4 regions of the Allobosea sp. 05T438 genome follow, and region 1 is predicted to be linked to each of the others. Evidence: predicted binding sites of a transcription regulator. Region 1 holds the regulator's gene; each other region holds the start of a gene.

Region 1 (5,883 bases):
GATCATCGGGCGAAACTTCCGCTCCTGCCCCGCGTTGTCTGGAGCAAGGAGGAGCCATGTTCACCATTCTGCCTGCCCCGGACCATGTCGGCGCCTACCGCCTGTCGCAGACGCTGACCAGTGACGATCTCGATGGGATCATGGCCGATATCGAGGCGAAGCTCGCGCGACACGAGAAGGTCGGCATCCTCGCCGACCTCACCGATTTCACCGATATGACCCTGGCTGCCGCCTGGAAGGATGCGCGCTACAGCCTCGGCAAGCTCTGGGAGCTGCAGCGCTTCCCGCGCGAGGCGGTGATCACCGACAGGGGCTGGCTTGCCGCCTTCGTCGACCTGCTCAACCCAGCGATCCCCTTCGTGACCGTCCGCACCTTCAAGCCGGAGGAGTACGAGACCGCACTGACCTGGGCCGGTGACATCGAGGGCGGGCCAAACGCCTGACCGACAGGAGGACGCCATGACTGCTCACAAACGCAGATGGTCGGCCGATATCACCACCCGGAGCAACGCGCTCGATCTTGAGAAGGCGGTGTTCAAGCAGGGCGATCCGCGACGGATCGCACGTTCGCTGAAGCGGTCGGCTGAACACAGCCGGCTCCGCAAGTCGAGCCCCTATCGCTCGGCGATGTCGATGCTGACTTTCTACATCAACCGCGCCGGCCGGAACCTGCCGGCCGAGCGGCGCAGGACGCTGGAAGCGGCCAAGCACAGCTTGCGCCGCCTCTTCTACCGAGAGGGCTGAGGCTCCCGCCGGACCCTTTCAGGGATCGTCCTGAAGGGGGCTTCTCGCGGGGCGGCCACCCTTGCGGGCCGGATCATGCGATAGCTGCCGCCGCGCCAACACGGCGCGAAATGCGAGCGCGCTGCCGGGTTTCGTCGCCGGCAGCCAGCTTGCGGATGTCCGCCGGCTTCTCCGCATTCTCATGGGATGGGACAGGCCGCCGTTTCGGATGGTTTGCGGCGCCTTGGTCGAGGCCGACATGGGGCAGCCTCCTCAACGATCCTGCTGCACGTGTTGATGCGGGTGTTGCCCTGCTGGTCGGGCTGGCCCGGCCGGCGCTCGCCACCTGGCGCTGCGCATATCGTGCCCGGCATGATCCGGCTCGCCCGGGCCGTTGTCGCTTCGATTGGCCGGCGGGAATGGCGGCATCTTGCTCATGGCGACCTCCTCTGGCTCGCGCTGACTTTCAGGGTCAACGCGAGCGAGCAGGCGAGACTCACCGTAAGCTGCGATGAGGAGGAGAGCTGGAGCGCCGCTCAGCTGCGCGCAAAAGTCTCGTCGAAGGCGTAGCCGGCGCCGCGCACGGTACGCAGCGGGTCCTTGGTATTGGCGGGCGTGATCGCCTTGCGCAGCCGGCCGACATGGACGTCGACGGTGCGCTCGTCGATATAGACGTCGCGGCCCCAGACGGCGTCGAGCAGCTGGGCGCGCGAATAGACGCGGCCGGGCGCCTGCATCAGGAACTCCAGCAGCCTGAACTCGGTCGGGCCGAGATGCAGCTCGCTGCCGGCGCGGCGGACGCGCCGTGTGGTGCGGTCGAGTTCGAGGTCGCCGGCGGCAAGCAGTCCAGCGACATGGCCCGGCTTGGCGCGGCGCAGCAGCGCCTGGATGCGCGCGATCAGCTCCGGCAACGAAAAGGGCTTCACCACATAGTCGTCGGCGCCGGTCGCGAGCCCGCGCACGCGCTCGGTTTCCTCGCCCCGCGCGGTCAGCATGATGATCGGCACGCGCTCGGTGTCGCGCCGCGACCGCAGCCGGCGGCAGAGCTCGATCCCGGAGAGGCCCGGCAGCATCCAGTCGAGCAGCACGAGATCGGGGGTGTGGTCGCGCAGATGAAGCTCCGCATCGTCCCCGCGCGCCACGCTGTCCACCTCGAAGCCCTCGGCTTCGAGATTGTAGCGCAGCAGCAGGGTCAGCGGCTCCTCGTCCTCGACGATCAGGATGCGTGCGGCCATGATTCCTTGCCTCGCCTCAGCTGCCCGTGACCGCCTCGACTTCGATATTGGTCGTGTCGAGCTTCGGCCGATTCACGTCGAGCGAGTCGCCGGTGATGAGGTAATGGATCGTCTCGGCGATGTTGGTGGTGTGGTCGCCGATGCGCTCGATGTTCTTCGCGCAGAACAGGAGATGCGTGCAGAAGGTGATGTTGCGCGGATCCTCCATCATGTAGGTCAGGAGTTCGCGGAACAGCGAGGTGTAGAGCGCATCGATCTCGTCGTCGCGGCGCCAGACCTCGAGCGCCTTCTGCTCATTGCCTGCGGCGTAGGCGTCGAGCACGTCCTTGAGTTGCGCCTGCACGAGGCGGCTGATGTGCTCGAGCCCGACCACGGCGCGGTGCGGCGGCTGGAACTGGCCGGCGATGGCGACGGCGCGCTTGGCGATGTTCTTGGCGAGATCGCCGACGCGTTCGATGTCGGCCGCGATGCGGATCGCCGAGATCAGTTCGCGCAGGTCGTTCGCGAGCGGCTGGCGCCGGGCAATGGTCAGCACCGCCTTCTCTTCGACGTCCCGCTGCAGGTTGTCGAGGCGCTGGTCGGCGGTGATGATCTTCTGGGCGAGGCCGGTGTCGCGGCGCACCAGCGCCACGGTGGAGTCGCCCAGCATGCGCTCGGCCATGCCGCCCATTTCGGCAAGACTGCGGCGGATGCCTTCGAGATCGGTATCGTAGGAGCGGACGATGTGGTCGGTCATGGCGTTATCCTCAAAGCATTTTCAAGCGAAATCGGACCGGTTCGCGCGAAGAAAATGCGACAAACAAAGAACTCTGCCGCGGCTCAGCCGAACCGGCCGGTGACGTAGTCCTGCGTCTGCTTCTTGGCCGGGTTCATGAAGATGGTGTTGGTCGGCGCGAACTCGATGACCTCGCCCAGATACATGAAGGCGGTGTACTGCGAGATGCGTGCAGCCTGCTGCATGTTGTGCGTCACGATGGCGATGGTGAAGTCGCTCTTCAGCTGCTCCAGCAGGTCCTCGATCTTGCCGGTCGAGATCGGGTCGAGCGCGGAGGTCGGCTCGTCGAACAGGATCACTTCCGGCTTCTGCGCGATGGTGCGGGCGATGCACAGGCGCTGCTGCTGGCCGCCGGAGAGGCCCATGCCGGAGCTCTTCAGCTTGTCCTTGACCTCGTCCCACAGCGCGGCACGGCGCAGCGCGCCCTCGACACGGTCGTCGAGCTCGGACTTCGGCGGCTTCTCGTAGAGGCGGATGCCGAAGGCGACGTTGTCGTAGATCGACATCGGGAAGGGCGTCGGCTTCTGGAAGACCATGCCGACGCGCGAGCGCAGCTCGTTCACGTCGACGTCGTTGGAGATGATGTTGCGGCCATCGAGCAGGATCTCGCCGGTGGCCTTCTGCTCGGGATAAAGCGAGTAGATGCGGTTGAAGATGCGCAGCAGGGTCGACTTGCCGCAGCCGGACGGGCCGATCAGCGCGGTGACGTGCCGGTCGCGGAAATCGAGATTGATGTTCTTCAGCGCCCTGTGCTCGCCGTAGTAGAAATCGAGGTTCTTCACCGCGATCCGGACGGGCGCTTCGGCATCGAGCGTCTGCGGGGAGAGTTCAAGGGTCGAAAGCATCGACATGGTCCTCAAGGTCGGGCGCGACCGGGTTGGATTCAAGTCTTATTTGCCGCCAGCGACGACGCGGCGGGCAATGAGCGAAAGCAGCAGGATCGAGACCGTGATGATCAGCGATCCCGCCCAGGCGAGCTGCTGCCAGTTCTCGTACGGAGCAGAGGCAAACTGATAGATCGTGACGGGCAGGTTCGAGACGCCGCCAGCGAGCGAGGGCGAGAACCAGAAATTGTTGTTCAGAGCCGTGAAGAGCAGCGGTGCCGTCTCGCCAGCGATGCGGGCGAGCGCCAGCAGGATGCCCGTCATCATGCCGGCCTTCGCCGCACGCCAGGTCACGGAGGTGATGACGACCGAAGGCGGCGCGCCCAGCGCGGCCCCCGCCTCGCGCAGCGGGCCGGGGACGAGGTTCAGCATGTCCTCGGTGGTGCGCACGATGACCGGGATCGCGATGATGCCGAGCGCGACGCCGCCGGCCCAGCCGGAATAGCCGCGGAAGGGCTCGACCAGGATGACGTAGACGAACAGGCCGATCAGGATCGACGGCGCCGAGAGCAGGATGTCGTTGATGAAGCGGATCAGGTGCGCGAGCTTGGAACCCCTGCCGTATTCGGCGAGCCAGGTGCCCGCCAGAACCCCGATCGGGGTCGCGATGGCAATGCCGAGGAAGGTCAGCACGAAGGATCCGACGATGGCGTTGGCGAGGCCACCGCCTTCCGTGCCCGGGCCGGGAGTGACCGCGGTGAAGGTGGCGAGCGAGAGGCCGCCGATGCCCTTCACCAGCAACATGCCGAGGATCCAGAACAGCACGAAGATGGCGCAGAAAGTGAAGCCGGTCGCGATGATCTTCATCAGCCGGTCGGCGGTGCGGCGGGACTGGCGCACGCGCCCCCAGGGGGTGTGCGGCAGCTCGCGGGGCGTGGTCGTCATGGTCATGGACGAAAGACCTCAGTAGCGCTTGACGCGGGCGACCAGCAGCCGCGCGATGACGAGGACGACGAAGGTGACGAAGAACAGGATGCAGCCCAGCGCGATCAGCGCGTTGAGCTGCAGGCCCATCGCCTCGTTGAATTCGTTGGCGATGCGCGAGGCGATGGTCGAGCCGGGATCGAGGATCGAGGCCGACAGGCGGTTGGCGTTGCCGACGACGAAGGTGACGGCCATCGTTTCGCCGAGCGCGCGGCCGAGGCCGAGCATGATCGCGCCGATGATCGAGACGCCGGCCTGCGGCACCAGCACGTGGCGCACGACCTCCCATGTCGTCGCCCCGATGCCGTAGGCGCTTTCGCGGAGCACGGAGGGGATCTGCTCCAGCATGTCGCGGGTGATCGAGGCGATGAACGGCACGATCATGAAGGCCAGGATCAGGCCGGCGGTGAAGATGCCGAGGCCCGAGGGCGAGCGTGAATAGAGGATGGTGCCGACGACCGGCATGCCCTCGACGATGTTCGAGAGCGGGATCTGCACATAGGCCGCGAAGAGCGGCACGAAGACGAACAGGCCCCACATGCCGTAGATGATCGAGGGCACGGCGGCGAGCAGCTCGATCGCCGTGGCGACCGGCTTCTTGAACCAGCCCGGCGCCAGCTGGGTCAGGTAGACCGCAATGCCGAGCGAAAGCGGCACGCCGATCGCCAGCGCGATCAACGCCGTCGAGAGCGTGCCGACGATGGCCGGCCAGGCGCCGTACTGCTCGTTCTGCGTATCCCAGACGCTGGAGGTGATGAAACCGAGGCCGAACTCGCGGAAGGCCGGCCAGCCGCCGATGATCATCGAGATCATGATGCCGGCGAGCAGCACCAGCACGAGCAGCGCCGCCGCGAAGCTGGCATTGCGGAAGAAGAGGTCGAAGCCCGCCTTCGGCGTCCTGCGGGCGGCCGGCCTCGCGCCGGGGATGCTCGTCATGTCGGTTGCTGCGGTCATCCGCGGAGGCTCCGGTGTCGTGGCAGAGGTTGCCTGCAGCCGGTCACCCGACTCCGATCAACCTCAGCCCTCATCCTGAGGAGCGCTCCGCAGGAGCGTCCCGAAGGAGGCTCCAGTGCGCTCTGGATCATCCTTCGCGACGCCGCATACCGCGGCTCCTCAGGATGAGGGCTGCATGTATCGGTGAGGCGGGACTGGCCCGCCTCACCTTGTCGCTGGCAGCGATCAGAAGATCGGCTTGCCGGCGGTGTCGGTCACGCCCTTCCAGGCGTTGCGGACCTGATCCTTCACGGTCGACGGCAGGGCGACGTAATCGAGCTCGCTCGCCAGCTTGTCGCCGCTCTTGTAGGCCCAGTCGAAGAACTTCAGCGCGGCCTGCACCTCTTCC
Region 2 (5,883 bases), on a different contig from region 1:
GGCCTCGACGCGGCGATCGAGGTTGCGCGGCATCAGGTCGGCCGACGAGATGTAGACCTTGGCCTTGGGCGAAGGCATGCCGTGGCCGGCCCCGAAGGCATAGACGCGGGTGTGCTCGAGGAAGCGGCCGATGATCGATTTGACCCGGATATTGTCCGAGAGGCCGGGCACGCCCGGCCGCAGGCAGCAGATGCCGCGCACGACGAAGTCGATCTCGACGCCGGCCTGGCTGGCGTCATAGAGGGCGTCGATGATCTCGGGATCGACCAGCGAATTGCACTTGCCCCAGATCGCGCCCTTGCGGCCGGCCTTCACATGGGCGACTTCCTCGGCGATGTCATCGAGCAGGCGCTGCTTGAGGCTTGTCGGCGAGACGGCCATGCGCTCCAGCCCGGCCGGCTCGGCATAGCCGGTGATGAAGTTGAAGATTCGCGCGACGTCCTGCGCGATCACCGGGTCGGCGGTGAAGAAAGAGACGTCGGTGTAGATGCGGGCCGTGATCGGATGGTAGTTGCCGGTCGCGATATGGCAATAGCTGACGAGCTGGCCGGCCTCGCGCCGCACCACCAATGACAGCTTGGCGTGGGTCTTGAGCTCGATGAAGCCGTAGACGACCTGGACGCCGGCGCGCTCCATCTCCTTCGCCCAGCGGATGTTCGCCTCTTCGTCGAAGCGCGCCTTCAGCTCGACCAGCGCCGTCACCGACTTGCCGGCCTCGGCAGCTTCCGTCAGCGCCTTGACGATCGGCGAATTCGCCGAGGTGCGGTAGAGCGTCTGCTTGATCGCGACGACATTGGGATCGCGCGCCGCCTGCTGCAGGAACTGCACGACGACGTCGAAGCTCTCATAGGGGTGATGGACGAGCAGGTCCTTCTGGCGGATCGCGCCGAAGCAATCGCCGCCATGCTCGCGGATGCGCTCGGGGAAGCGGGCGTTGTAGGGCTTGAACTTCAGGTCCGACCGGTCGACGCCCACAAGCTGCGAGAGCTCGTTCAGGCCGATCATGCCGTTGACTTCGACGATCTCGTCGGCATCGACCTTAAGCTCGCGCACGATGAGCCGGCGCAGATGCGCGGGCATGCCGGTCGAGAGCTCGAGCCGGATGACGACGCCGAGCCGGCGCTGCTTCAGCATGGTCTCGAAGACGCGGACGAGGTCCTCCGCCTCCTCTTCGATGTCGAGATCGGAGTCCCGGATGACGCGGAAGGAGCCGGTGCCCTTGACCTCGTAGCCGGGGAAAAGCTTGCTGATGAAGAGCGAAACCGCGTCCTCAAGCGTGATGAAGCGATGCAGCCCCTCCCGGGCGAGATCGGGCAGTTCGATGAAGCGGTCGACCTTGGTCGGCACCCGGATCAGCGCGTCGAGTTGGCGCCCGTCGTTCTTGCGCTCCAGCGCCAGCGCGATGGTGAAGCCGAGATTGGGGATGAACGGGAAGGGATGCGCCGGGTCGATCGCCAGCGGCGTCAGCACCGGGAAGACGTAATTGAGGAAATAGTCTTCCAGCCAGATCCGGTCCTGCGAGCCGATGTCGCCCGGCTGCAGCAGGTGGATGCGATTCTCATGCAGATCGTGGCGAAGCTCCGCCCAGCGCGCCTGCTGGTCGTCGGTGAGGGCCGAAACCGCCTCGCCTATCGCGGCGAGCTGCTCGGCCGGGGTGAGACCGTCCTGGCTCGGCGTGACCACGCCGGCCTTGAGCTGCTCGCGCAAGCCGGAGACGCGGACCATGAAGAACTCGTCGAGATTGTTCGCCGAGATCGACAGGAAGCGCAGCTGCTCCAGCAGCGGGTGGCTGCGATTCGAGGCCTCCTCCATGACGCGGCGATTGAACTGCAGCCAGGACAGCTCGCGGTTCATGAAGCGCTCGGTCTGCCGGCGCAGCGGCGCCGCATCAGCCTCGCCGGAGAGCTTCTCCAGCTCGTCGGTCACGGTCTCGAGAGTCATGCGCTTCACCCGTGTCCTGATCGTCTTTCCGCTCATGGCGCCGTTGAAGCCATTCTAGCGTGACGTTTCGATGACGGGCGACATGATTTCGTATGACAGCATGGCCGCTCTGCAAGCACGCGCTCTCTCACGCGGGCTCCTCGGGAAACAATTCCGACAGCACTTCCTGCACAAGCGGGCGCGTGACGCGCCGACCGCGCTCCAGCGCGACGCGATCGAGACGGTCCACCACCTGCCGCGCGGCGGCGAAGGAGCGCTCCATCCTGAGCGCCAGCGCCTCGATGACGGCCGTGTCGACCACGAGCTGGCGGTCGATGAAGAGCTTGACGAGGAGCGCCCGCAGCAGCCCGTCATCGGGCGGCTCGATCGTGGCGCCCGGTGCGAGCCGCAGCCGCGACAGCAGGTCCGGCACCCGCAGGCCCCAGCGGTCGGGTTCGGTGCGCGCCGTCAACAGCAGATGCCCCCCGCGTGCCTTCATCGCGTTCATCAGATGAAAGAGCGCGGCCTCGTCGAACGGCCCGGCGTCGCAATCCTCGACCACCAGGGCGCCGCCGGAGACAAGGTGCGGGACCTTTGCCTCGCTCAGCTCCGTGGCCTGAATCGTCCAGGCATGGGCGGCGCGGGCCCAGATCGCGGCAAGGTGGGTCTTGCCGGCACCTTCGGGCCCGGTCAGCCGCAGCCAGGCGTCAGGCCATTGCGGCCAGCGTTCGATCAGTCCGTAGGCCGCCTCGTTGGAGGGGCCGACCAGAAAATCCTCGACGCCGTGGCGGCTGTCGACGGGCAGGTCGAGGGCGAGCTGGCGCGGACGTGGTGGCACGTCGGACATGATCGGCTCAAAGCTCGGCGTCGGCACGCGCCTTCGCCGAGGCGGAACGCCTGGCGCCGATGCCATGGTAGAGATTGCTGGCGAGATATTGCCGCAGCGCGAAGCGGCAGAGCACGCCGATAACGGCCGCAAGCGGCACCGCCAGCAGCAGGCCGACGAAGCCGAACAGCGAGCCGAATGCAAGCAGCGCGAACATCAGCCAGACCGGATGCACGCCGATCGAATCGCCGACGAACTTGGGCTGGAAGATGTTTCCTTCGAGGAATTGGCCGGCGAGGAAGACGCCGAGCGTCGCCAGCGGCCAGGTCCAGTCAGGCCAGAACTGCACGATCGCCACGCCGACCGAGAGCACGAGCCCGGTCAGCGAGCCGACATAGGGGATGAAAGACAGGAAACCGCTGATGATGCCGATCAGCGCGCCGAAATTGACGCCGATGATGCTCAATCCGATCGCGTAGAAGGTGCCGAGCAGCAAGCAGACGAGAGCCTGGCCGCGCAGGAAGCCGGCAATCGCCATGTCCATCTCGTGCAGGAGACCGCGGATGGTGTCGCGGTGATCGAGCGGCAGCCAGCTGTCGACCGTCGCGACCATCCGGTCCCAGTCGACCAGGAGATAAAAGGCGATGACCGGCGTCAGCACGAGCAGCGAGAACACGCCGACGATGGCGGTGCCGCCGCTCCAGAGAGACTTCAGCAGGCCGCCGACCCATTGCGTCGCCTGACCGACGAGGTTCCCCAGCGAGTTCTGCGCCTCCTGCTGCAGGTTGCCGCCGCCGAAACGCTCCAGCCAGGGGAATCCTTTCTCCATCGCGAGTGCCTGCAGCTTCGCGGCGTCGGAAGGCAGCCTGTCGACCAGCCCGGCGAGCTGCCGCCCCAGCAACGGCGCCAGCAGCACGAGCCCCAGCACGAAAATAATCAGGAAGATGACGAGGATGACGATGGTCGCCGTCAGCCGGTTCATGCCCATCCGCTCCAGCCTGTCGGCCAGCGGATCGAGGAGATAGGCGAGCGCGAGCGCCGCGATGAACGGCAGCAGGACGTCGCGCAAGAGCACGAGCAGGAGAACGAAGACCAGGAGGGAACCCAGCCAAAAGCCGATCTGGCGCTGCAACGTCATGGATCAGCCTCTTTCGCCTATCCGACCAGCGGAATGGGACAAATGTGCACGGAAAGCCGCAGTTCCAAGCGCCGGCCGCATGTAAAACTTCGTCAGCCCGCCATGTGGCGGAGCCAGAAGGCGAGATAGGCCGTCATCGAGGCGAGCGTCAACAGAGCGACGATGAACTCCGCCGCCGCGGCAGCCCACCCGAGATCGATGCCGAAGGCGCGCGAGCCCAGCGCCAACGCTGCAAAAGCAATCTGCGCTGCGGTGTTGAGCTTGCTGACGACAAAAGGCGCGATCGTCACCGGCCGCCCCATCAGCCAGGAGAGGATCACGGCCGCCACGATCATGAGGTCGCGCGCCACGACCAGGATGACGAGCCAGGCGGGCACCACACCGACGACCGCGAGCGTGACATAGATCGAGACGATCAGCGCCTTGTCGGCGATCGGATCGAGATAGGCGCCAAGCTCGCTCGCCATGCCGCAGCGCTTGGCGAGGAAGCCGTCGATCGCATCCGAGACTCCGGCCACCACAAAAAGAATGAAGGCGATATCCCAGCGCGCATTGACGATCATGACGATCACCAGCGGCACCAGGAACAACCGGCCGACGGTGATCAGATTGGGGATCGTCATCCAAAACGCCCGAGCGCATCTCGACAGAAGAAGACGCTAAGATCGCCGACAGTGGATCGGCAAGAGCGAAAACGCCGATACGCCTTGCAAGGCGCGGCGCGCTTGCCTATCGCTCGCGCGAGCACAAAGGAAGGCAAAATCCAATGAGCAAGCCCGGCGCAAACGGACTGACCTATGCGCAGGCGGGTGTCGACATCGACGCCGGCAACGCCATGGTCGACGAGATCAAGCCGCTGGTGCGCGCCACGCGCCGGCCGGGCGCCGACGCCGAGATCGGCGGCTTCGGCGGATTGTTCGACCTCAAGGCCGCCGGCTTCAGCGACCCGATCCTGGTCGCCGCCAATGACGGCGTCGGCACCAAGGTGAAGATCGCGATCGAGAGCGGACTGCACTCGACGATCGGCATCGACCTCGTCGCGATGTGCGTCAACGACCTCATCGTCCAGGGCGCCGAGCCCCTGCTCTTCCTCGACTACTATGCCACCGGCAAGCTCGACCCGAAGGTCGGCGTCGAGATCGTGCGCGGCATCGCCGATGGCTGCCGCCAGGCCGGCTGCGCGCTGATCGGCGGCGAGACCGCCGAGATGCCCGGGATGTACGCCGAGAAGGATTACGACCTCGCCGGCTTCGCGGTCGGCGCGGCCGAACGCGGCACGCTGCTGCCGCGCGAGGACCTGAAGCCTGGCGACGTGGTGTTCGGCCTGCCTTCCTCCGGCGTGCACTCCAACGGCTATTCGCTGGTGCGCCGCATCGTGGCGCTGAGCGGGCTGGGCTGGGGAGCCCCTGCTCCCTTCGCTCCGGACAAGAGCCTCGCGGAGGCGCTTCTGGAGCCGACCCGCATCTATGTGAAGCCGCTGCTGCAGGCGCTCAAGGCGACTGATGGAATCAAGGCACTGGCGCACATCACCGGCGGCGGCTTCCCTGACAACATCCCGCGCGTGCTGCCGGAGGGACTCGGCGTCGCGCTCGATCTGCCGGCGATCCCGGTTCCGCCCGTCTTCGGCTGGCTTGCCAAGGTCGGCGGCGTCGCCGAGCGCGAGATGCTGCGCACGTTCAACTGCGGCATCGGCATGATCGTCGCGGCGCAGGCCGATAAGGCCGATGAGGTTCTCGCCGCTCTGGAAGCGGCCGGCGAGGTCCCCGTGAGGCTCGGCGAAATCGTCCCGGTCGCGGCCGGCGAGGAGCAGGTCAGCTACCGCGGCAAGCTCTCGCTGTGAGCACGGCCAACGCCCGCAAGCGCGTCGGGGTGCTGATCTCCGGGCGCGGCTCCAATATGGTCTCGCTGGCAGAAGCGGCGCAGGCGCCCGGCTACCCGGCCGAGATCGCGCTCGTCATCTCCAATATCCCCGACGTCGCAGGGCTCGACCGGGCGCGAG
Region 3 (5,883 bases), on a different contig from region 1:
GCCTGGACGAAGCGCTCCTCGATTTCGCGCATTTGGGCGGAGATGCGGACGAGCACCGCGACCTGGCCGAGATCCTGGCCCTTGGACTGCATCGCCTCGATCTCGTCGGAGACGAGGCGGGCTTCCTCCTGGCTGTCCCAGGCGCCGGTGATGGTGACCTTCTCGCCGAGCGCATCCTCGGTGCGCAACGTCTTGCCGAGACGGCCTTCATTGCGGGCGATCAGCTTGGAGGCGGTGGCGAGGATATGGCCGGTCGAGCGGTAGTTGCGTTCCAGCCGGATCACGGTCGCGCCCGGAAAATCGTGCTCGAACCGAAGGATGTTGTCGACCTCGGCGCCGCGCCAGCCATAGATCGACTGGTCGTCGTCGCCGACGCAGCAGATGTTGCGGCGTCCTTGGGCGAGAAGCCTCAGCCAGAGATACTGCGCCGTATTGGTGTCCTGGTACTCGTCGACGAGGATGTAGCGGAAGCGGTCGTGATAGGTCTGGAGCACGTCCGGATAGTCGCGGAACAGCGTCAGGCAATGCAGCAGGAGATCGCCGAAATCGACAGCGTTCAGCGCCTTCAGGCGCTCCTGATAGGCGGCGTAGAGCTTGCCGCCCTTGCCGTTGGCGAAGACGGCTGCCTCGCCCGCGGGAACGTCCTTGGGCGCAAGACCGCGGTTCTTCCAGCTGTCGATGAAGCCCGCCAGCATGCGGCCGGGCCAGCGCTTCTCGTCGATGCCCTCGGCCTGGATCACCTGCTTCATCAGGCGGATCTGGTCGTCGGTGTCGAGGATGGTGAAGTCGCTGCGCAGGTCAAGCAGTTCGGCGTGGCGGCGCAGGAGCTTGGCCGAGATCGAGTGGAAGGTGCCGAGCCAGGGCATGCCCTCGGCGACGGGGCCGACGAGATGCGCGACGCGCTCCTTCATCTCGCGCGCCGCCTTGTTGGTGAAGGTGACGGCGAGAATCTGGGACGGGTAGGCGCGGCTGGTCGAGATCAGGTGCCCGATGCGGGTGGTCAGCACGCGGGTCTTGCCCGTGCCGGCGCCGGCGAGCACGAGCACCGGGCCTTCCGTAGCCTCGACCGCCTGGCGCTGCTCCGGGTTGAGACCCGCGAGATAGCCGGCCGCCGGCTGTGCGGCGGCGCGCGCGGCCAGCCCGCCGGGGCGGGGCAGGGGAGCGGAAAAGGCGTCGGTATCGGACAAGGGTCTAAGCTGCTCGTGCGTGATTCGTTCTCCGGCGAATATAGGGCGTCAGTGTCGGGATTGCGCCCCCCACCGACAAGGCGTTGAAAATATCGAGCCCTCATCCTGAGGAGCCCCGCAGGGCCGTCTCGAAGGATGCTTCAATAGCCTCCTTGAGGTTCTCCCGCGATCTGGATCATCCTTCGAGACGCAGCCTGCGGCTGCTCCTCAGGACGAGGGCTCGCGTGTGGAGAGGAGGCGCCCATGACTGATGTCGTGTCGCGATCCGGCGGCTGGGAGGTCATCAATCAGGTGCCTGTGCTGGCCGACTACGATGCCTTCTTGGCCGATCCGGTGCTGCCCGGCATCGTCGCGGCCTTCGGGGCCGACTGGGCGCGCGAGCGGCTGCAGGAGGCGGGGCGCACGGTCGGCTCGGCCCGCGTGCAGGAACTGGCCTATCTCGCCAACCGTCACACGCCGGAGCTTCGGGCCTTCGACCGTTTTGGCAATCGCATCGACGAGATCGCCTTCCATCCGGCCTGGCATGAGCTGATGGGGTTCGCCATCGGGCAGGAGACGCATGCGCTGGCCTGGAACCGTCCGGGGCCCGGCGCGCAGGTGGCCCGCGCCGCGCTGCAATATCTCTGGTACGGCGCGGAGAGCGGGATCTGCTGCCCGATCAGCATGACCTATGCCGCCGTGCCGGTGCTGAAACAGGACGCATTGATTTGGGAGCAGTGGGGTTCCCTCGTCACCTCCAATCGCTATGACGCTCGACAAGGACCGGCGCATCTCAAGACCGGCGCGACCGTCGGCACGGCGATGACGGAGACGCAAGGGGGCTCGGATCTGCGCCAGACGCAGACTTATGCCGAGGATAATCGCGACGGAACCCATTCGCTGCATGGCCGGAAATGGTTCTTCTCGGTGCCGCATTCCGACGTCTTCCTGACGCTGGCGCGCACGCCGGAGGGCATCTCCTGCTTCGTCGTGCCGGGCTGGCTGCCGGATGGGTCGCGCAACGGCGTCGCGATCCAGCGGCTCAAGGACAAGGTCGGCAATCGCTCGAATGCCTCATCGGAGGTCGAGTTCCGCGGCGCCATCGGTCGTCTGATCGGCGAGCCGGGGCGGGGCATCCGCACGGGTCTCTCGATGAACCACAATTCGCGGCTGGACATCGCCGCAGCCTCCTCCGGGCTGATGCGGATGGCGGTTTCGCTCGCGGCGCATCACGCGCAGCACCGGCGCGCCTTCCAGAAGGCGCTGATTGACCAGCCGATCATGCAGAACGTTCTCGCCGACCTCGCCATAGAGGCAGAGGCCGCTACCTGGCTGGCTTTCCGGCTCTTCGCGGCGCTCGACCGGCAGGAGGAGTCGGCCGGCGAGCGGCTGCTGGCGCGGGTCGGCGCGCCGATTGCGAAATACTGGATCACGCGGCGGGCGCCGGCCGTCGTCACCGAGGCGCTGGAATGCCATGGCGGCAACGGCTTCATCGAGGAGAACCCGATGGCGCGGCTCTATCGCGAGGCGCCGCTCAACGCGATCTGGGAGGGCTCGGGCAATGTCATCTGCCTCGACGTGCTGCGCTCGCTGGCGCGTGATGAGGGGGCTATCGACGTGCTGCGGGCGGAGTTGCTGTCGGCTGCCGGAGCGGATCGGCACTACGATGCGGCGTTGAAGCGGCTGGAAGGCGAGTTGCCGGACATGATCCGCAACGAGGGGCAGGCGCGGCGATTGACGGAGAGGCTGGCGCTGCTGCTGCAGGGTTCGCTGCTGCTGCGTTATGCGCCGGCTACCGTGGCGGACGCGTTCATCGCCACCCGGCTAGGTGGTGGCTGGTCGGGTCAGTTCGGCGATCTGCCGCCTGCGGTGGACGCGGCGGCGTTGGCGCGCAGGGCTGTGCCGGTTCGTTGAGGCGTCATGCCCGGGCTTGACCCGGGCATCTCTCCATCACCTTTCGTCCTGAGATGGTCGGGTCAAGCCCGACCATGACGTGCTGGTGAACACCGCGCGTGAGCGTCAAGCCGCCTCCGGTTCGAAATTCATCGCCACGCCGTTGATGCAGTAGCGCAGGCCGGTGGGCGGCGGGCCGTCCGGGAAGACGTGGCCGAGATGGCCGCCGCAATTGGCGCAGTGGACCTCGGTGCGGACCATGCCGAACTTGCGGTCCTCGCTGGTCTCGACCGCGCCTTCGAGCGGCTGGTCAAAGCTCGGCCAGCCGGTGCCGCTCTCGAATTTCTTGCCCGACCTGAATAGCTTCTGGCCGCAGCCGGCGCAGGAGAAGGTGCCGGCGCGCTTCTCGTAGTTGAGCGCGCAGGAGCCAGCCCGCTCCGTGCCGTGGCCGCGCAGGATCTGATACTGCTCGGGCGTCAGGCGCTCGCGCCATTCGGCGTCAGTCAGCTGGAAGGGGAAGGTCTCGTCCTGCTTCTTCGGCTCGCCGAACATGCTCATCAGACCCATTGCGATCTCCTTTCGGCCGGGGCGGTGGCCACCTCATCGGCTCTCGTGCCGGCAATATGGCGTCTCGCGCGCTGAATTTCAGCCCCGCCGATCCAAGACGATTTCACGAGGCCGTGGCAATCGCCGGGGCTTCGTCACCTGACCGTCACGCGACTCCTCTAGCAGCCCCGCCACCCGCAAAGGGAGGAAAACCGGTGACGCAACAGGCGACGCAAACGGCGCGCGCGGCCCGCCGCATGACGAGCTCGGGCCTGGGATTGGCCGTCCGACGCAGCAAGAAGCTGTCGAAGGCGGGCATGCTGGAATGGCTGTTCGCCCGCGCCTTCTCCGGCCTGGTCTATCCACAGATCTGGGAAGATCCGGTCGTCGACATGGCGGCGCTGCAGCTCAAGGCCGACGACCATGTCGTGGCGATCGCGTCGGGCTCCTGCAACATCCTTTCCTATCTGACGGCTGCGCCGATCCGCGTCAGCGCCGTCGATCTCAATGCCGCGCATATCGCGCTCGGCCGGTTGAAGCTTGCGGCGCTGGCGCGGATGGAGCGACAGGAGGACTTCCTGCGCTTCTTCGGCCGGGCGAACGTGCGCGGCAACGTCGGCGTCTACGACCGCGAGATCGCTGATCATCTCGACGCCGTCTCGCGCGGCTACTGGGAGGGGCGGGGCCTTAACGGCCAGCGCCGGATCAACGTCTTCGCCAAGGGCTTCTATCGCTACGGCCTGCTCGGCCGTTTCATCGGCACGGGCCATGTGCTGGCGCGGGCGTTAGGCGGCAACCCGCTGATGATGCTGGCGGCGCGCGACCTTTCCGAGCAGCGTGCGCTCTACGAGCAGCATCTCGCGCCGGTCTTCGAGCGCAAGCTGGTGCGCTGGCTCGTGCGCCAGCCGGCCTCGCTCTACGGGCTCGGCATCCCGCCGGCACAGTACAAGGCGCTCGCCGCCGATGGCGAAGACGGCATCCTCGGCGCGCTGAAGCTGAGGCTTGAGCGGTTGGCCTGCGATTTCGACCTGAAGGAGAACTACTTCGCCCAGCAGGCTTTCGGCCGGCGCTATGGCGAGGGGCCGGATGCGGCCTTCCCGCCCTATCTGCAGCCGCGGCATTTCGCGACGGTGAAGGAGCGCGCCCCGAACGTCTCGTATCGCCAGAGCGCGATCACGGCCGTTCTTGAAGACCAACCAGCCGAAAGCTGCGACGCCTATGTGCTGCTCGATGCGCAGGACTGGATGAACGACGCCGACCTCACGGCGCTGTGGTCGCAGATCACGCGGACGGCGCGGCCGGGCGCGCGGGTGATCTTCCGCACGGCGGCCGACGAGCGGCTGCTGCCGGGCCGGGTGCCGGCGGCGATCCTCGATCAGTGGCAGTACGAGGAGGAGCGGAGCCGCGATCTCTGCCGGCAGGACCGCTCGGCGATCTATGGCGGCTTCCACCTCTATGTGCTGAAGGGGGCGGCCCGGTGAGCGCGGCCGAGGCGCCGGGCGGCTCGGCCGCCGGGTTGATGGACCGGATCTACCGGCATCAACGGCATATCTACGACGCCAGCCGGAAGTTCTATCTGCTCGGCCGCGACCAGCTTATCGACGGGTTGCAGCCTCCTCCCGGCGCCGCCGTGCTGGAGATCGGCTGCGGCACCGGGCGCAACCTGATCCAGATCGCAAGACGCTACCCGTCCTGTGCCTGCTACGGGCTCGACGTCTCCAGCGAGATGCTGGCGACGGCGCACGCTTCGGTGGCGCGGGCGGAGCTGGAAGATCGGATCCAGCTTGCCGAGGCAGACGCCACCGGTTTCGATCCGCAGGCGCTGTTCGGCCTTGAGGGCTTCGACCGGATCGTGATCTCCTATGCGCTATCGATGATCCCGCCCTGGCAGGGTGTCGTCGCCGAGGCGCTGCGCCGCCTTAACATGGGCGGCTCATTGCATATCGTCGATTTCGGCGACCAGAGCGGGCTTCCGGCGGCGTTCAAGGCGGTGCTGCTGCGCTGGCTCGCCCTTTTCCATGTCACGCCACGCGAGGATCTGCCGGGAGCAGTGCGGGCGCTGGCGGAAGCTGCCGGAGCCGAATGCCGGCTCGGCGCGCCGTATCGCGGCTATGCGATGCATGCCGTCGTCACGCGCAGCCGCGAGGCTGCGTAGCGGCGCGCCTGCGGAGGTGAAGCAGAAATCCCGAGCTACGCCTGATAGCGCAACACCGCTCAGTGCCGCGTCTCGACCTCGGGCTCGCGCTCTTCGTTCGCTTCCTCGACGCGGATCGCCGAC
Region 4 (5,883 bases), on a different contig from region 1:
GTAGATCAGGATGCCGAAGACGCCGACGGTGGTCGGCAGGCTGGACGGCACCGCGGGAATCTGCAGCGCTGGTGGCCACCAGTCGATCTGCGCCAGCACGGCTGCCGCACCGAACAGTACATATTCGATGGCGAACACGCCGGAGAAGATGCGCAGGAAGAACGGCAGGGTCGGCGAGCGGAAGGTTACCACCGCCAGCAGCAGGCCGACGACGCCCATGCCGATCAGCCCGGCCGATCCGGTCTGTTGGCCGGCGACCAGCGTGACGGCCGCCAGCAGGGCGACGAAGATGCTCAACAGACGCATGGGCAGGGATCCTGGCGGGAAACGGTGGGCTCCACGATTCGGACCATGTCGCAGCGGATGGGGCCTTTCAATGGCGATGCGCCCGAATGAGCAAATTGTCATCTGGCGGACAGGCGCTTGCGAGGCCGAAATCCGCGCCGGAGCCGCAAAGCAAAACGCCCCGGAGCGAGCTCGGCTCGTCCAGGGCGCAAGGCAGGTCTAGCGGAGCCGTAGCCCGCTGCTGGCGAGCGTCACTCGGCGGCGACGATCTTGCCGGCGTCCCACTTGTACATCGAGAAGCTCGGCGAGCTCAGGTCGCCGGTCTTGCCGTAGGTCAGCGTGCCGATCGCGGTCTTGACCGGCATGCCGGACTGCAGCGCCTTGGCGGCGCCGGTCGCGTCGCCGGCCTTGCCGGCCTTCTCGATGGCGGCCTTGAGCACTTCGACCGCGGCATAGGCGTTGAGCGTGAAGGCCTCCGGAGGAATGCCCTTCTCCTTCAGCGCGGCGACGGCCTGGGCAGAATCCGGGTTCTTCAGCGCGTCGGTGGCGTTGGTGAAGAGGGTGCCGGTGGCATGATCGCCGCCGATCGCCGCGAACTCGGTGTTGGAGAGGCCCTCACCGCCGATGATCGTCGCCTTGACGCCGGCATCGGCGAGCTGGCGCGAGAGCAACCCGCCCTCGGGGTGGTAGCCGCCGAAATAGATCACATCGACGTTGGCGGCCTTGAGGCGCGTCACGACAGCCGAAAGGTCCTTGTCGCCGGGGTTGACCGTCAGCGCGACGACCTCCTTGAGCCCGCCGGCATTGATCCCCTTCTGGAAGGCATCGGCGAGGCCCTTGCCGTAGGTGCCCTTGTCGTGGACGATCGCGATCTTCTTGTCCTTCAGGTTCTTCAGGACATAAGCGGCGGCGATGTCCGCCTGCTGGTCGTCACGGCCGCAGGTGCGGAAGACGTTGCTCAGGCCGCGCGTCGTCAACGCTGGCGAGGTTGCGGTCGGCGTCACCATCAGCACGCCGCTCTCGGAGAACACGTCGGAAACCGCCATGGCGACGCCCGAGGTCACCGGGCCGACCACGAACTTGACCTTCTCGCCGACGAGGAGGTTGGCGGACGAGACGCCCTGCTTCGGATCGCCGGCATCGTCGGCGAGCTTCAGCACCAGCTTCTCGCCGAGCACGCCGCCATTCTTGTTGATGACGTCGACGGCGGTCAGGGCGCCGTTCTTGACCTGGTCGCCATAGGCAGCGACGGGGCCGGTCAGCGGCGCGACGAGGCCGATGGTGATGTCGGCCTGAGCGGCCTGCGCCGACAGGAACAGCGTGGCGGCCAACGCAGCGCCCGACAGGAAATAGGATTTTTTCATCTGCATCTCCCTACGACATGCAATTTATGCGCGCGACCCTGCCGAGGATCGCCTGTCGCCTGTATAGGCCAAGGCCGGTCCGAGGGACACTGCCTGCATTTTCATCAGCTATCGCGACAAACGCATGGCAATGCGACGGCCGGCTTCGCCGGGAGCAGGGTCGCTGGTTTGGAGTTCGCTCAGCCGCTCTTCGCCTTGCGCTGAGCTTCCAGCTCCTCGGTGACGGCGATGACGTCAAGATAATCCTCATGACGCGCCAGCGCATAGCGCGAGACATGGCCATCGGTGAAGGTTTTCCAGACGTCCGGAGCAGCATCCTTCATCGCGTTCATCGCTGCGACGAAATCGTCCTTCAGGCCCTGGGGCAGGTTGGCGCGGGTCGAGAACGGGCTGGCGGGGATCAGGGGCGATGTCCAGAGCACGCGGGTCGAGCCGGCCGGGATCATGCCGCGCTGGGCGAGGCGCTGGGCGACGCCGGACTCGGTATTGACCTGATAGGTCGCGACGACGTCGAACTGCCCGCGCACCAGCGCCAGCACGGAGTTGTCGTGCCCGCCGGAAAAGACGGTGCCGCTGAAATAGGCCTTCGGGTCGATGCCTTGCTTGCGCAGGAAATAAGCGGGGAAAGCGTATCCGGAGGTCGAGTTCGGATCGGCGAAGGCCAGAACCCTGCCCTTGAGATCGGCAAGGTTCTGATAGGCGCTGTCCGCCCGCACCAGCAGCACCGAATAGTAGCCTTCCTGGCCTTGGTTATCGACGTCGCGCAGCAGCGGCTGGAGCTTTTCGCCCAGCACACGGCGCCCGAGCGCGTAGACGGCCGGTCCGAAGCGGGCGAAGTCGACCTGGTCGGCACGCATCGCCTCGACGAGGCCGGCATAGTCCGAAACCCTGAAGAACCGGACGGGCACGCCGAGGCGCTGCGACAGGTAGTCGACCATCGGCTGGGTGCGGGCGATGGCACCGGTTTCGTTCTCGGCGGAAGAGACGCCGAAGCGCACCTCCTTGATGCTCTGTCGCCAGTCCGGTGCCTGCGCGAAAGCGGGGACGGCGCTCGTGGCGGCAAGGCCGGCGAGGACTGAGCGGCGTGTCGGCATGATGCTTCCCAGGATACGACGAATGCGTTGAGCGGTCCTGGATGCATGCGGGGGGCGACGGCTGGATGGCGGGGGGATGACAGTGCCGTGAAACGAAGAAAGGCCCGGCTTGCGCCGGGCCTTCCATGATTGCCTTGGGAGGCTGGATCAGAAGTCCATGCCGCCCCCGAAACCGGGCCTGCCCGGTTTCGGCATTCAGACGCTTTGGGCGTCCGGACTTCCTCAGAAGTCCATGCCGCCCATGCCGCCGCCGCCCATCGGGGGCATCGGCGAGTCCTTCTTCGGCAGCTCGGCGATCATCGCCTCGGTGGTGATCAGCAGGCCCGCGATCGAAGCCGCGTCCTGGATCGCCGTGCGCACGACCTTGGTCGGGTCGATGATGCCGGCCTTGACCAGATCGCCGTACTCGCCGGTCTGGGCGTTGTAGCCCCAGGCGTAGTCCTTCGACTCGAGCAGCTTGCCGATCACGACCGCGCCGTCATCGCCGGCGTTGTCGACGATCTGGCGGGCCGGAGCGGCGATCGCCTTGCGGACGATCTCGACACCGGTCTTCTGGTCGTCGTTCTGGGTCTTGATCGACTTGACCGAGTTCAGAGCGCGCAGCAGGGCGACGCCGCCGCCCGGCAGGATGCCTTCTTCCACCGCGGCGCGGGTGGCGTTCAGGGCATCGTCAACGCGGTCCTTCTTCTCCTTGACCTCGACCTCGGTCGCGCCGCCGACGCGGATCACCGCGACGCCGCCGGCGAGCTTGGCCAGGCGCTCCTGGAGCTTCTCGCGGTCGTAGTCCGAGGTGGTCTCCTCGATCTGGGCCTTGATCTGACCGACGCGGGCCTCGATGTCCTTCTTCTTGCCGGCGCCGTCGATGATCGTGGTGTTCTCCTTCTCGATGCGCACCTTCTTGGCGCGGCCGAGCATGTTGAGCGTCACGGTCTCGAGCTTGATGCCGAGGTCTTCCGAGATCATCTGGCCGGCGGTCAGGATCGAGATGTCCTCGAGCATGGCCTTGCGGCGGTCACCGAAGCCCGGAGCCTTGACGGCCGCGACCTTGAGGCCGCCACGGAGCTTGTTGACGACGAGCGTGGCGAGAGCCTCGCCCTCGACGTCCTCGGCGATGATGAGCAGCGGCTTGCKGGTCTGAACGACGGCCTCGAGGATCGGCAGCATCGCCTGCAGCGAGGAGAGCTTCTTCTCGAAGATCAGGACGTAGGGGTCGTCCAGCTCCGCGATCATCTTCTCGGAGTTGGTGATGAAGTACGGCGAGAGATAGCCACGGTCGAACTGCATGCCCTCGACGACGTCGAGCTCGGTCTCGGCGGTCTTGGCTTCCTCGACGGTGATGACGCCCTCGTTGCCGACCTTCTGCATGGCGGTCGAGATCATCTTGCCGACCGACTCGTCGCCGTTCGCCGAGATCGTGCCGACCTGCGCGACTTCCGCGTTCGAGGTGACCTTCTTCGAGTTCTTCTTGAGGTCGGCGACGATGGCCTCGACGGCCAGGTCGATGCCGCGCTTCAGGTCCATCGGGTTCATGCCGGCCGCAACCGACTTGGCGCCCTCGCGGACGATCGCCTGGGCCAGGACCGTCGCGGTCGTGGTGCCGTCGCCGGCATGGTCGTTCTGACGGGACGCGACTTCGCGAACCATCTGGGCGCCCATGTTCTCGAACTTGTCGGCGAGCTCGATCTCCTTGGCGACGGTGACGCCGTCCTTGGTGATGCGCGGAGCGCCGAACGACTTCTCGATCACGACGTTGCGGCCCTTCGGACCGAGCGTGACCTTCACGGCGTTGGCGAGGATGTCCACGCCGCGCAGCATCTTGTCGCGGGCGTCGGAGGAGAACTTGACGTCTTTGGCAGCCATGAGAGCTACTCCTTGAAATGGAAACGGAAGAGAGCGGTCAGGCGGCTATCAGCCGACGACGCCCATGATGTCGGATTCCTTCATGATCAGGAGATCCTGGCCATCGATCTTGACTTCGGTGCCCGACCACTTGCCGAACAGGACGCGGTCGCCCTTCTTGACATCGAGGGCAACGAGCTTGCCGGCTTCGTCACGCGCGCCGGGACCGACGGCGATGACCTCGCCCTCCTGGGGCTTTTCCTTGGCGGTCTCGGGAATGATGATGCCACCCTTGGTCTTCTCTTCGCCATCCAGGCGGCGGACCACGACGCGGTCATGCAAAGGACGGAACTTCATGGTTCTGTCTTCCTCTCGGTCTTATTCGGTTCGGGCGCCGCTGAATGGCTCCCGGGGGAGGCTGTTAGCAGTCAACGAAGGAGAGTGCTAACAGATGGCGGGGAGATAGGCTCGGGGTCCCGGAGAGTCAAGGAAGCCTGCGACAACAAAGTGAACACCGCCGGGTGCGGCATCGCAGCCTTTCGCCTTTCGGCTGCCGCACGCGCTAGAACACGCTAAGATGGCTGAATGACGACACTCGCGCCCCCGCCCGCGCCCGATCCGCGCCTCGACGACATCGCGCGTTCCTGCGTGGCGCTACATGTCCGGATGACGGCCCGGGCCGTCACCCGTGCCTATGACGAGGCGATGCGGCCGAGCGGCCTCAAGATCACCCAGTTCGTTCTGCTCTCGGCGCTGAGCACCGGGCAATGGAAGTCGATCACGGAGCTGGCCGAGCGTTTCGCGCTGGAGCGAACTTCGCTGACCCGCAATCTCCAGCTTCTCGCTGCTGAGGGCATGGTCGAGCCGGTCGAGTGCCGGGGCCGAGCCGCGGTCTATGCGGTGACGCAGAAGGGCAGGGCTGCGATCGAGGCGGCCATTCCGTACTGGCGGGCAGCGCAGGACAAGATCGAAGGCGGCTTCGGCGAGGAGCGCTGGCGCGAGACCCGCGACGGGCTGAGGGCGCTGCGCCGCGCGGCGCGGGACGTTCTGTGAACCCGGTGTCCAATCAACCCCGTTGACGAGCCAGCTGCCTTCTATCTAACGTGCAGATACACGATTTGAGAGGGCGCCATGGATCGGACATTTGGAGTGGTGTCCCGCGAGGTGCTGGTCGCGGGCGACGGCTTGAGCTTTCTGCGGGGCATCATCGACGGCGCTCACCCGGCTCCGCCTTTCGCCGGGACCATGGATTTCGATCTGGTGGAGGCGGATGAAGGGCGCGTCGTCTTCGTCGGGCGCCC

What was found. Region 1 encodes PhoB, which activates phosphate uptake and scavenging genes when phosphate is short. Its sites were predicted from a motif close to TGTCATNNANCTGTCAT; they were not measured.
Region 2: AC1DIN_RS24340 (RNA degradosome polyphosphate kinase) is a predicted target of PhoB. The motif match lies at 2,001-2,017, and genes of this name have one in related genera.
Region 3: AC1DIN_RS01830 (BtaA family protein) is a predicted target of PhoB. The motif match lies at 3,759-3,775, and genes of this name have one in related genera.
Region 4: phnD (phosphate/phosphite/phosphonate ABC transporter substrate-binding protein) is a predicted target of PhoB. The motif match lies at 2,809-2,825, and genes of this name have one in related genera.

The regions. Positions count from the first base shown of each region.
Region 1 covers NZ_JBFTKQ010000011.1:167,326-173,208, forward strand. Annotated here, with positions in the region: gene AC1DIN_RS20810 (LysR family transcriptional regulator) at 1-2, shown strand, start outside; gene AC1DIN_RS20815 (SpoIIAA family protein) at 57-443, shown strand; gene AC1DIN_RS20820 (DUF3175 domain-containing protein) at 460-744, shown strand; gene phoB (phosphate regulon transcriptional regulator PhoB) at 1,260-1,958, opposite strand; gene phoU (phosphate signaling complex protein PhoU) at 1,975-2,694, opposite strand; gene pstB (phosphate ABC transporter ATP-binding protein PstB) at 2,778-3,584, opposite strand; gene pstA (phosphate ABC transporter permease PstA) at 3,624-4,508, opposite strand; gene pstC (phosphate ABC transporter permease subunit PstC) at 4,521-5,495, opposite strand; gene pstS (phosphate ABC transporter substrate-binding protein PstS) at 5,721-5,883, opposite strand, start outside.
Region 2 covers NZ_JBFTKQ010000017.1:7,734-13,616, forward strand. Annotated here, with positions in the region: gene AC1DIN_RS24340 (RNA degradosome polyphosphate kinase) at 1-1,941, opposite strand, end outside; gene AC1DIN_RS24345 (HdaA/DnaA family protein) at 2,069-2,767, opposite strand; gene AC1DIN_RS24350 (AI-2E family transporter) at 2,775-3,884, opposite strand; gene AC1DIN_RS24355 (CDP-alcohol phosphatidyltransferase family protein) at 3,977-4,507, opposite strand; gene purM (phosphoribosylformylglycinamidine cyclo-ligase) at 4,651-5,724, shown strand; gene purN (phosphoribosylglycinamide formyltransferase) at 5,781-5,883, shown strand, end outside.
Region 3 covers NZ_JBFTKQ010000001.1:365,809-371,691, reverse strand. Annotated here, with positions in the region: gene AC1DIN_RS01845 (ATP-dependent helicase) at 1-1,187, opposite strand, end outside; gene AC1DIN_RS01840 (acyl-CoA dehydrogenase family protein) at 1,431-3,080, shown strand; gene msrB (peptide-methionine (R)-S-oxide reductase MsrB) at 3,186-3,617, opposite strand; gene AC1DIN_RS01830 (BtaA family protein) at 3,821-5,086, shown strand; gene AC1DIN_RS01825 (class I SAM-dependent methyltransferase) at 5,083-5,760, shown strand; gene AC1DIN_RS01820 (thioesterase family protein) at 5,820-5,883, opposite strand, start outside.
Region 4 covers NZ_JBFTKQ010000002.1:428,127-434,009, reverse strand. Annotated here, with positions in the region: gene AC1DIN_RS05910 (ABC transporter ATP-binding protein/permease) at 1-306, opposite strand, end outside; gene AC1DIN_RS05905 (branched-chain amino acid ABC transporter substrate-binding protein) at 537-1,649, opposite strand; gene phnD (phosphate/phosphite/phosphonate ABC transporter substrate-binding protein) at 1,829-2,743, opposite strand; gene groL (chaperonin GroEL) at 2,966-4,603, opposite strand; gene groES (co-chaperone GroES) at 4,652-4,939, opposite strand; gene AC1DIN_RS05885 (MarR family winged helix-turn-helix transcriptional regulator) at 5,168-5,635, shown strand; gene AC1DIN_RS05880 (PaaI family thioesterase) at 5,714-5,883, shown strand, end outside.